One region of the Saccharothrix ecbatanensis genome, then DNA from elsewhere that is predicted to be linked to it. Evidence: riboswitches for the same ligand, from Rfam matches in the RefSeq annotation. Region 1 holds a riboswitch; the other holds the start of a gene.

Evidence for each region. Region 1 has a riboswitch for cobalamin ahead of F4560_RS18775 (CbtB domain-containing protein). Riboswitches for the same ligand answer to the same signal wherever they lie in the genome.
Region 2: linked by a shared signal. The riboswitch ahead of F4560_RS10520 (prenyltransferase/squalene oxidase repeat-containing protein) and the one ahead of F4560_RS18775 (CbtB domain-containing protein) in region 1 are both predicted to bind cobalamin.

What each region holds. Positions count from the first base shown of each region.
Region 1 is NZ_JACHMO010000001.1:4,579,923-4,585,776, forward strand. It holds gene F4560_RS18755 (prolyl oligopeptidase family serine peptidase) at 1-1,277, opposite strand, end outside; gene F4560_RS18760 (winged helix-turn-helix domain-containing protein) at 1,390-2,001, opposite strand; gene F4560_RS18765 (LysE family transporter) at 2,041-2,895, opposite strand; gene F4560_RS18770 ((2Fe-2S)-binding protein) at 2,914-3,603, shown strand; cobalamin riboswitch at 3,664-3,839, shown strand; gene F4560_RS18775 (CbtB domain-containing protein) at 3,876-4,073, shown strand; gene F4560_RS18780 (CbtA family protein) at 4,064-4,828, shown strand; gene F4560_RS18785 (HAD family hydrolase) at 4,930-5,592, opposite strand; gene F4560_RS18790 (PAC2 family protein) at 5,829-5,854, shown strand, end outside.
Region 2 is NZ_JACHMO010000001.1:2,448,753-2,454,606, reverse strand. It holds gene F4560_RS10540 (PEP/pyruvate-binding domain-containing protein) at 1-147, opposite strand, end outside; gene F4560_RS10535 (S8 family peptidase) at 224-1,405, opposite strand; gene F4560_RS10530 (DMT family transporter) at 1,520-2,443, opposite strand; gene F4560_RS10525 (cytochrome P450) at 2,599-3,855, opposite strand; cobalamin riboswitch at 3,934-4,072, shown strand; gene F4560_RS10520 (prenyltransferase/squalene oxidase repeat-containing protein) at 4,162-5,475, shown strand; gene F4560_RS10515 (hypothetical protein) at 5,534-5,854, shown strand, end outside.

The sequences.
Region 1 (5,854 bases):
CTGCGCCACCCGGCGATGACGAGTGCTGTCGCAACCAGCACGCCCACGGCGGTGAGCTGGAGCAGCAGCCACGGAAGCGGCCTGCCCAGCACGCTCGACCGCACGTCCGTCGCTCCACTTTGGACGATGGAGAACAGGTAGGTCAGCGCGCCGAGCACGGTCGCGATTCCGCCCACCGCCAGGCAGCGGGCCAGCCAGCGCACCGGTGTCGGGCTGCGGCGGCCACGCAACCGTCGCACTGCTGCTGCTACCGGGTAGGCCAGGAATGCCAGCAGCATCAGGATTACCCCGATCGTGTGCAGCCACGGGGATTCGTGCCAGGCGAGCGGTGTGACGGGCTCGCTGTGGACGGGTTGGTCCGGTGGCGCGTCGGCGGAGGCGTGCGGCGGACCGGCGGCGAGGTCGTTGATCCACGACGTCATGAGGTCGACGTAGCCGGGCGCGAAGTCCGCCGTGCCGTCGTCGAAGCCGTTCGTGCTGCGGCGCATGTTGTGGTCCGCGTTCGGGACGACCCGCAGCGTGTAGTGCGTGTTGCCGCCTTGGTCGAGGGATTGACGGAAGGTCGTCAGGCTCTCCCCCGGCGCGGTCGAGCGGTCGTGCTGGGCGAACACGCCGAGCAGTGGCTGGTCCACTCCCGTCAGGGTCGTTGCGGGGTCATAGGCCGTGTCGCCGAACAAGCCGGCGGCGTCCAGCATGCGGCTGACGTTATGTCCGAGCGGGCCGATCAGTCGGGTGTTGACGCCCGCGTGCGCCAGGTGTGCGTGGTTGCTCCACAGTTGGGTGCGGGCGGCGTCCATTCCGCTTGCTGCGACCGTGACCACGAAGGCGACGTCGTTCGAGCGCGACGCGGCCAGCGGCACGACCCAGCCGCCCTGGCTGTGGCCCCACAACCCCACCAGGGACGGGTCGACTCCCGGTCGGGTTCGCAGTAGGCGGACTCCGGCCAGCGCGTCGTCTGCGAGGTCGCCGAACGTGCTTGTCGCCCTTGAGTAGCCGGGGGCCTTGTCGTAGATCAGCGCGGTGATCCCGGCTCGGGCGAATGCCTCGGCCTCACGCCGGTAGTCGTCGCGGTGGGTGGATCCGGCGCCGGCGACGATGACCACGGCTGGGCCGTTGGCGTCGGGTGGGGCTATGACCGTGCCGTGCAGGGTGTGGTCGCCGCTGGCGAAGGTGACGTCGGTGGTGGTCGGGCCGGCGGGTTCGGCGGTGGCGGGCAGCGGTAGCAGCGCGCTGGCGACGGCCAGGATGAGAACGGCCGATTTGTGTGCGGGCAGCACGAAATGCTCTCCTGTCGGAGGAAGTGCGGTGACTTGGTGCTCGCCCGGTGGGCGAGGTGTGACGACTTCCATGCCCGGGCCGTCGAGTTGCCGCTCGGCGGTCCGGGGTCGGCTATGCGGTGTGCGTGGTGTCGTCCTCCGGATCGGTGGTGGTCCCGGGGTCGGTGTCAGGGTCGGGGTCGGGGAAGGCCACGAACCGCGTCTGCACGGTCCGCGCGCCGTCCGGAATCCGGTTGGCAGGCCGCTGGTACTTCTTCAGCAGCGTCAGGTAGTCCTCGAAGAACGCGGCCAGTTCGCCGGGCGTGACCTGGATGGAGCCGCGCGAGAAGGGCACGGCGTCCGACCACACGCCGAGTTCGTGGCGCACCGCGTCGAACCGGGCGAACATCTCCAGGTCTTCGGCGAGCCAGAGTCGTTGGAGGTCGTCGATCGTGGACCGCATCTCCGGGTCCTGCTCGCCGCGCCGGTCGAACCGCACGTCCCGGCGGACGTGCCGCCACCAGCGCTCACGTCCGCGTGCGCGCTCGGGAACCTCTTCGACCAAGCCGTGTTTGGCGAGGATCCGGAGGTTGTAGCTGGTGCCGCCGGTGGTCACGCCGAGCCGTTCGGCGAGCACGGTCGACGTCGCCTCGCCGAGGAGTTCCAACTCCCGGAGCATGCGTTGCCGCAACGGGTTCGCCATCGCCTTGGCGAGCCCGAGATCGGCCCTGACTGGTTCCGACATGGTGCACGATAACCCGTGCATCACTTCTCGTGCAACTGCTCAGCCCGTTCGCAGGTCGCCCGTGAACTCGACGCCCATCACGATGCCGACGAGTACGAGCAGCCCTCCCGCGCAGGCGAGCGCGCGCCGGTAGCCGGTGTCCCCCAGCCGACTGCGCCCGCGTGCGACGAGCAGTGCGATCACGATCTTGCCGCCGACCAGGGTCGCGTAGAACCCGATCAGCAGCGCCGCGCCCGCGCCGGCCGACTCGCGCCAAGTGGTGATGATCAGCGGCCCCAACGCCGTCGCCCAAGCGATCCACGGATGCGGACTAAGCAGATTGACCACCACCGCCCGCTTCAGGGCACCGGAATTGTCAGACCCCGTCGGTAGAATCGAATTCAGGGGTCCCCTTGGCGGCGACCCCTGCAAAGCCCGGCCTCCGGCCGCATCTCCCCCAGCGACGCCGCTCACGGCCGCATCTCGCCCAGCCGCGTCTACGCGGGCAGCGTTCTCGTCAGCCGGGCGCGTGGTACCGCCACTGACCGGATCGTCGGCAACGGCGGTTTCAGCGGCGTTCTGAGTGGCGGTTTCGGCGGCGAATTCGTCTGCCGGGCGCGCGGTGGCGGTGCCTAGTGAGGCCGATCGTGCCTCCCGGACCGTCTGCACGCCGCTCCACACCACGAACACCGCGCCCACCACCCCGAGCACGCCCAGCGCCCGCCCCGGCAGCCGGTCCAGCAGGAGCAGCGTCACCAGCACCACGACCGCGTCCGACAACAGCGGCGCGCAGGCGGTCAGCACACCGGCCATCCGGCCCGAGCGCAAAGCCGACGTCACCACCAGCACCAACAGCGGGCCGGGGCTGATGCTCGCGGCCAAGCCGAGGGTCAGTCCCAACCCCAGTGCGTCCACAGCGGCAGACTAGGACACGTGTCCGAGTTCGCCCGAGTCCTGACCACCCTGCGGCAGATCCGCGGCCTGAGCCCGTTCTTCGTCCTGGACGTCGGTCGGCCCACCGACGGCGACCGGCCCGACAGCGACCGGCCCGACAGCGGCTGGCACGACGGCGAAGACCTGCTGCACGGTCCCGCCCTGCCCGACGCGCTCGACCGGATCGCCACCCGGTACCGCACAACCGAACGGCGGGTCGCCGCGTCGCTGTTCTTCCTCAGCTACACCGCGCGGCTGCTCAGCCCGGTAGTTGCCGCCCGCGCGATCGACGGGGTCGCGCCGGACGTCCGACCTACCAACCTGTGGTGGCGCTACCGACCTGACGGCCTCCAAGTCCGGCTCAAGGACCCGCTCGCGGGCGTCGGCGTCGCCGAGTCGATGGAGCCGGTGGTCGAAGCGGTGCACGGGATCACGCCGGTGGCGCGCGGCCTGCTGTGGGGCAACGCGGCGTCGTCCATGGCGGGCGCGCTGCGCATGATCAGCCGCAGCGACATCACGGCGGACTGCGTTGCGCTCGGCGAGGAGTTGTTCGCCGATCCTCCGTTGAAGGGCACTGGCGAGTTCATCCCGTTCCCCGGCGAGGTCGTGTTCCGGCGACGCAGCTGCTGCCTGTACTACCGCCTCGACGGCGGCGGGACGTGCGGCGATTGCCCGCTGCCGCCCCGCTGACCGGCGGACGTGAGGAAACGACAACTCGTCTGGCCGGTTGTGCCCGGCCACGATCGACATCTACGGTTCGGGCGCCGCAGTGGACGGGAAGCCGGTGGGAATCCGGCGCGGTCCTCGCCACTGTGACCGGGGAGCCAACCCGCCGAGAACGTCACTGGTCGCGTGGAGCGGCTGGGAAGACGCGGGGACGGTGCTGATCCGGGAGTCAGGAGACCGGCTGCGGCGCGCGTTGTTGTTGACCTTCCACGAGGTATGGAGGAGGCCGTCCCGTCATGACGAGCCCCGCTCAGTCCCCCGCAGTTTCCGACAATCTGGTCATCCCCAAATGGGCCTACGCCATCGCACTGGTCGCGTTGACCGTGACGTGGGTGGTCCTCCAGGAGAACGGCGTCGCGCTCGGCCACGCCGCCGAGACCGTGCACGAGTTCTTCCACGACGGGCGCCACGCACTCGGCGTCCCGTGTCACTAGGGCTCGCCGAGATGCGGGCGAACGTGCCCACCTACAGAGGTCTGCTGCTCCGCGGTGTCGGTGCGGGCGCGGTGTCCGGGCTGCTCGCGGGCCTGGTCGGCGTGCTCGTGGTCGAAGCCCCGATTCGCGCGGCGCTGGCCGTCGAGCAGGCACGTCCGGTTGAGCCGGGTGGACACGAGCACGGCGAGCTGTTCAGCCGTGGCACGCAGGTGGTCGGCGGTGTGCTCGCCGCGGTCGTGGTGGGTGTCGCCGTCGGCGCGTTGTTCGCCACCGCGTACGCGGGATCACGGCGCTGGTTCGCGTCCAAGGCGCCGTTCGTGCGGGCGGTGACGTTGTCGGCGGCGGTGTTCGGCGCGGCGGCGTTGCTGCCCGCGGTGAAGTACCCGGCCAACCCGCCGGCCGTGGGCGACCCGAACACGGTGGAGTACCGGACGGTGCTCTACCTGGGGTTGATCGCGGCCGGGCTGCTGGTCGCGTTCGGGGCGAGCTACCTGGCGTCCCGGCTCGGGCACCTGGGCCAGCCCGTTCGCAGCACCGCCGTGGCGTTGGCCGTGGTGGCCGCGGTGATCGTGCTGCTGGTGGCGTTCCCGGCCACTCCGGACGCTGTTCCGGCGGACATGCCGGGCGGGGTGCTCTGGGACTTCCGGTTGGCGTCGCTGGCCGAGACGGCCACGTTGTGGCTCGGCCTCGGCGTGGTGTTCGGCCTGCTGGTGGACCCGGCCGCGCGCCGCGTCCCCGTGTCACCCACCCCCTGACCGCGAGTCGTCCACCCGGACACTCCGAACGCCACGTTCGTGGACGTCTCGCCGGACGCGAGCGTGGAGTTCGGGGTACCGGAGTGGACGACTCGCGGAGTTCAGTGGGGAAGGAGCGAGGCGAGGGTCTTGTGGTCCACGCCTACCAGGGACTCGCGGAACACGCGCCGCTCGCCTTCGAGGACCGGGAGGTCGCAGGGGACGACCAGGACCGTGCAGCCCGCGGCGACGGCGGCGGTGGTGCCGGTCGGCGAGTCCTCGACGGCCACGCACCGGGTCGGGTCGACGTCGAGCAGGCGGGCCGCCTTCAGGTACGGCTCGGGCAGCGGCTTGTTCAGGCCGTCGACCTCGTCACCGCACACCGTGACGTCGAACAGGTCCCGCCCGATCGTCTCCAGCGCGACCTCGGTCAACTGCCGTTCGGTCGACGTCACCAGCGCCATCGGCACACCGGCGTCCCGCACCGCCCGCAACGCCTCACGCGCGCCAGGCCGCCACGGCAACCCGGCCCGGAACACCTCCTCGGTGCGCCGCTGGATCCACGCCGCGCCGTCCGCGATGTCGCCGTCCCGCGGCGTGATGCCGACCTCGGTGAACAGCAACGCCATGGTCGTGGCCACGTTCGACCCGACCATCGCGTGCCGCGTCTCCAGCGACAGCGTGCCGCCCAGCTTCTCGGCGAACTCGTAGAGCGGGATGTCCCACAGCTTCTCCGAGTCCAGCAGCGTGCCGTCCATGTCCCACAGCACGGCCTCGACCGTCATGCGCACCTTCCCCCAGTGATCACGCGTTGAACGATTGGGTGAATCGGCCCCGAACGTGTTGGTCTCCACCGTGTCCGCGCCGGCTGCCGGTAGTCGCGGGGGTGCACCTGGGGCACGACATCGGGCCTGGTCACGTTGAGGGTCGGCCGGCACGCCCCGAAAAGGGGGCGTGACACGATCCGACATGCGCCAAGCCTACGGCGTCGGGTCTGCGGCAGTGGTCGTAGTCTGACGCCGTGACCGATCCGGACGAGGCCGCCCA
Region 2 (5,854 bases), 2.1 Mb from region 1:
GCGGTAGGCGTGCGTGGTCAGGTGGAAGCCGTCCGGCACCGGCAGGCCTGCGGCGGCGAGCCGGGCCAGCGAGGCGCCCTTGCCGCCCACCGTGTCCAGGTCCGCGGCGGAGTCGGCGAGCGGCAGCACCAGCGCGGTGGTCCCCATGGGCCGATCTTCGCAGAGCGATCCTGAGGGGAGGTCCCCGGCACGCGGACGTCCCCGCCCGCGCGCCGGGGTGCGATCAGGAACCGTTGGTGAACAGCAGCCGGTTGACCGTGCCGCCGGTGGTGCCGCCGCTGACGACGTTCGGCGTGGCGCTGGAGTTCAGCCAGTTGTGCACGGTGGCCGACGACTGGTCGCCGTACCGCTGCTTGTAGAGCGCGGCCACGCCCGCCACGTGCGGGGCCGCCATCGACGTGCCGCTCATCGTGCCCGAGCCGCCCGTGCGGACGGTCGAGACGATCGAGCTGCCGGGCGCGTAGATGTCGACGCACGGGCCGGTGCTGGAGAACGAGGACCGGGCGTCGGTGTTGGTGGAAGAGGCGACCACGCTGGCCGTCTCGACCTTGCGCGGCAGGCGGTCGCACGAGTTGCCGCCGGTGTTGCCCGCCGAGGTGGCCAGGAAGACGCCCGCGGCGATCATGTTGCGGATCGCGGTCTCCAGGCTCGCCGACGCGGTGAAGTTCCAGGACGTGTTGGCCACGGCGGGCTTGGTGTGGTTGGCCGTGACCCAGTTGATCGCGTTGATCGCCGCGGTGGTCGTGGCGCTGCCTGAGCAGTTCATGACCTTCACGCCGTGCAGCCGCACGCCCTTGGCGACGCCGTAGGTGGCGGAGCCGACGGTGCCGGCGACGTGCGTGCCGTGGCCGTGGCAGTCGGTGTTGTTGGTGTCGATGCCGTTGTAGTCGAACGTGGCCCGGCCGCCGAAGTCCGCGTGGCCCGGCGTGATGCCGGTGTCGATGATGTACGCGTGCACCCCGGCGCCGGTGTACGTGTAGGTGAAGCTGCGGGACAGGGGCAGGTTGCGCTGGTCGACCCGGTCGATGCCCCACGACGGCGGGTTGGTCTGGGTGGCGTCGAGCGCGTCGGTGACCAGCACGTCCTGCTCGATCGCGGTGACCGCCGGGTCGTGGCTGAGCTTGCGCAGCTGTGCCGGTGTGAGCTTGGCGGCGAACCCGTTGAACGCCGCGTTCCAGACATGGGTCGGCGTGACGCCCGCCGTGGCGGCCACGCCCGCACCGCTGCGGGCGGTGGCGTCCAGCGTGACGATGTAGGAGTCCTTGATCGGGTGGACGGTCGCGGACGCCGTCGCCAGGACGATGTCGGCCTGGTGCAGGGGTGCGGCGCCGGCGGTCGCTGTGGTGGCTCCGGTCGCGGCGGCTAAGGCGGCGAGAAGGGCAAGGGTTCTGCTGAAAGGACGCACGGAACGGCTCCTTCGGACGACCCCCGGCGAGCGCGCTCCGACGCAGGGTTGACGGAGCGAACGGTCACTCGTCCGTGGGTACACCGAGCAGCCTGACCAGCGGTTATCCCAAGGTCAACGAAGGTCGGCCGAACGGCCGCGACCGGTGTCACGCTCGGTGGACATAACCGACAACTGGTAACGCCCGGTTCGCTCGTGCGGGCGCTTGGCCAGGGCCGACCGTGTCAGCGCCACCCCCGCCAACACCACGGCCATCCCCACCACGATCCGCGCGGTCAGCGGCTCGTCGAGCACGATCGCGCCCAGTGCGACGGAGACGACGGGCAGCAGGTAGCCGACGGTGGCGGCGCTGGTCGCGCCTTCGTCCTCGATGATCCGGTAGTTGAGGTAGAAGGTGACGCCGGTGCCGAAGACGCCGAGGACGACCACGGCGACGATCGCGGTGGCGTTGGGGGTGGTCGGGGCGCCGTCGAACGGCATCATGACGGCGCTGAGGCCGGTGGCGGCGGTCAACTGGGCGGCCGACACCGCGATCGGGCCGCCCTTGCCGACGAGGTTGCGTCCCATGTAGGCGAACGCGACCGCGTAACTCGCCGCCGCGCCGAGAAGTGCCAGGGCTCCGACGCTGGTCAGCCCTTCCTGCTGCCACGGGGCGAAGATCAGCAGGACGCCGGCGAAGCCGAGGACCAGACCGGTCACGCGGACCGGCGTGAGGCCGCGTTCAGCGCCGATCATGAGCCCGATGAGCACGGCGAACAGCGGGGTGGTCGCGTTGAGGACGCCTGCCACGCCGGAGTCCACGGTCTGCTCGCCGATGGCGAAGAGGAGGAACGGCAGGGCGTTGCAGAAGAACGCGGCGACCGCCAGGTGACCCCACAGCTTGCGCGGCAGCCGCTGGCCGCCGGCACGGGCCAGCACCAACAGCACGCCCGCACCGAGCGCGCACCGGATCACCGTGATCTGCACCGGCGACAACCCGGTCAGGGCCAGTTTGATCCACAGGAAGCCCGACCCCCACAACAGGGCCAGCACTCCCATCCTCAGCACGCCTCGTCCGGTCACGGGACCACCGTCCCCCACGACCGGCTTAAAGAAAAGTGAAGCCTGCTCACCTCACGTTAAGCATCACTTAAACGTCGCGGGCTTCGCGGTGCCAGACCGTGAGGTCCGGCACCGCGAGCTGTCCGCTCAGGTCAGCGCGTGTGCACCATCAGCGTGTCGACGCCGTGGACGATCGACGCGGTGCGGTAGCCGGGGTTGTCGGTGGCCATCCGGAGGTTGGGGAAACGGCGCAGCAGGGCCGGGTAGGCGGCGCGCAGTTCCATCCGGGCCAGCTCAGCGCCGACGCAGCGGTGCGCGCCGTGGCCGAACGCCAGGTTCGCGGACGCGGGTCGACCGGCGTCGAAGTCGGACGTGCCCTCGCGGTTGGCCGCCGTCAGGGACACCACGACCACGTCGCCTTCCTCGATCTGCTGGTCACCGACCCGCAGCTGGTGCCGGGCGAACCGCGGGAACGCCACCTGCACCACGCTCAGGTGCCGCAGCAGCTCTTCCACCAGCGGCCCGGTGGCCGCGTCGTCGTCACGCATCGCCGTGCGCGCGTCCTCGTCGGTCATCAGCACGATCGCACCCAACGCGAGCATCGACGCCGTCGTGTCGAAGCCACCGGTCAGCACGCCGTCCGCCAAGCCGGCCAACTCGACATCGCTCACGTCGTCACCGTGCTGCCGGATGATCGCCCCGATCAGGCCGTCCCCCGGCGACCGGCGCTCACGGCGCACGATCTCCTCCATGTACGACAACGACTCCGAGATGGCCCCCAACGCCTGCCCCGCGCCGCCGAACAGGTCGAACCGGGCCGCCGCCAGCTCCTGGAACCGGTCACGGTCCTCGTACGGCACGCCCAGCAGCTCGCAGATCGTCAGCGACGGGATCGGCAGCGCGAACTCCTGCACGAGGTCCACCGGCCCGTCGGCCGCTTCGATCGCGTCCAGCCGCTCGGTGACGATCGCGTCGATCCGCGGCACGAGCCGCGACAGCCGCCGCATGGTGAACTCCGGCGTGAGCAGCTTGCGCAACCGCGTGTGGTCGGGCGGGTCGGCGAAACCGAGGCCTCCGGGCGATTGCTCGATACGGACGGCCGCACCCAGCCGGGCGTAGTCGTTACTGAACGCCACTGTGTCGGAAAGCACCTTTTTGGCTTCTTCCTGACCAGTGACCAACCACACCCGCAAGCCGAACGGCACCGGGATCCGGTGCACCGCGCCGGCCTCCCGCATCCGCTCCAACTCGGCGACGGGCACCACGCCGTCCCGCTTCAACGGGACCAGCGCACGGTCCGGGAGCAGCGACAACGCCCGCGAACCGATCTTGCCCACAACCCACCGTGTCGCCGAACGCCGTGCGACCCACGCCACCAAACCGTCGCGCACGGACGCCAGAGTCGTCATCCCCACACCCCTCTTCCCCAGGTTGACTTGAGCGACGGTAACCGTACGTAGGGGTGAGCAGCATCGCGCCACAGGCGGATTGACAGGAGATCGTGGTTGACAGACGATCGGCAATCGCGTGCGAAACGGGGGAAGCCGGTCGAAATCCGGCGCTGACCCGCAACGGTAGGTCCCGCCCGGGACGAGCCCGAACACCCGCCGCGCGTGCACGCTCCAGACACCGTCGAGGTCAACGGGTCGGAGCCCGGGGGAAGTCGATCACGGCTGTCCGGGGTCCGCTCACGCGTTGCGCCCGGAAAGGCAAACATGTCGTTGAGACGGACCGCCGCCGTCATCGCCACCACCGCTGTCGCCGCGCTCGCCTTGGTGCCGCCCGCCCAAGGCCTGCCCGACGCGCCGGTGACGACGGACGCGAGCGAGGCCGCCGCGGGGTGGCTCGCCCGGCAGTTGATCGACGGTGACCACTTCGTGTACCCCGGCAGCACCTCCGGCGACCAGGGCGGCACGTTGGACGCCGTGTTCGCGTTCACCGCGGCCGGTGTGGCGTCGGACAGCGCGGATCGGGCGATGGCGTGGCTGGCGAAGCCGGACGTCATCAACGACTACCTGCACATCGGCGACCCCGCCGAGTTCGTCGCGGGCTCGTACGCGAAGCTCGCGCTGGCCGTCCAGGCGCGCGGCGAGGACCCGACGACGTTCGCCGGCAACGACCTGATCGCAGGCCTCACCGCGTTGCAGGCCCCCTCCGGCCGGTTCGTCAACAAGTCGAAGTACCCCGACTTCTCCAACGGGTTCAGCCAGGCGTTCGCGGTGCTGGCTCTGGACCGGTGGGAGGGCGCGCCGCAGACTGCGGTCACGTACGTCGTCGGCCAGCAGTGCGGGGACGGCGGCTTCCCGCTGATCCTGGAAGCGACGCCGTGCGTGTCGCACGCGGACGCCACCGCTATGTCCGTGCAGGCGTTGCTGGCCGTCGACCAGACCCCCGCCGTGACGGGCGCGGTGGCCAAGGCGCTCAAGTGGTTCGCCGAGCACCAGCAGCCCGGCGGCGGGTTCCTCGACGACAAGGCGACCGGCGAGGGCAACGCCAACAGCACCGGTCTCGCGGCACAGGCACTGCGCGCGGCAGGTCGGACGGCGGAAGCGGACAAGGCGACGGCGTTCCTGAAGTCGTTGCAGGTCGGCTGCACGGCCACCGACGCCGAACGGGGCGCGATCGCGCTCGACAAGTCCGGTTTCACGCCGGACACCGCGCAGCGCGCGAGCGCCCAGGGCATCCTCGGGCTGGTGGGGGTGAGCTTCGCGGACCTGACAGCGGAGGGCGGCACGTCCGGCGCGCCCGTGCTCGACTGCCCGATCACCACCACGACGCCGACTTCGTCCACAACGGACACGACTCCCACCACCACCACCACGACGGCGGCTCCGACGACCACTACCGAGGTCACCGCCACCAGCACGACCACGACGACGGCGGCAGCGGCTGTGGTGAACCGCAACGGCACCCTGGCCCGGACCGGCGCGGTGGTCGGGCCGATGCTGTGGATCGGCGTGTTGATGCTGGTCGGCGGCGTGCTGGCGGTCGTGCTGTCGCGCAAGCGGTATGCGGGGGAACGGAAGTGACGGCACGCGACGTCGAGGGCTGGGCGTTCGGCTCCGGTCAGGCCCTCGCCACCGCGCCATGACGGGCTGGTGGCGGCGCGTCCTGGCGGCGTCGGCGGTGCTCGGACTCACGATCATCGGCGCTCCGCCGACCGCTCAGGCGGCGGACTGCGCGGGCGTGACGGTGGTCGTGGACTTCCGGTCGCTGGGCGGCGGTGTGCGGACGGGTTGTGCCCCTGGTGATCCGTCGTCGGGCACGGCCGCCCTCACCGCCGCCGGGTTCGGCTACACGTTCGTGACCCGGCAACCGGGCTTCGTGTGCAAGATCAACGACCAACCGGCCGGCGACTCGTGCAACTACACGCCACCGTCGGACGCGCACTGGTCGTACTGGCACGGG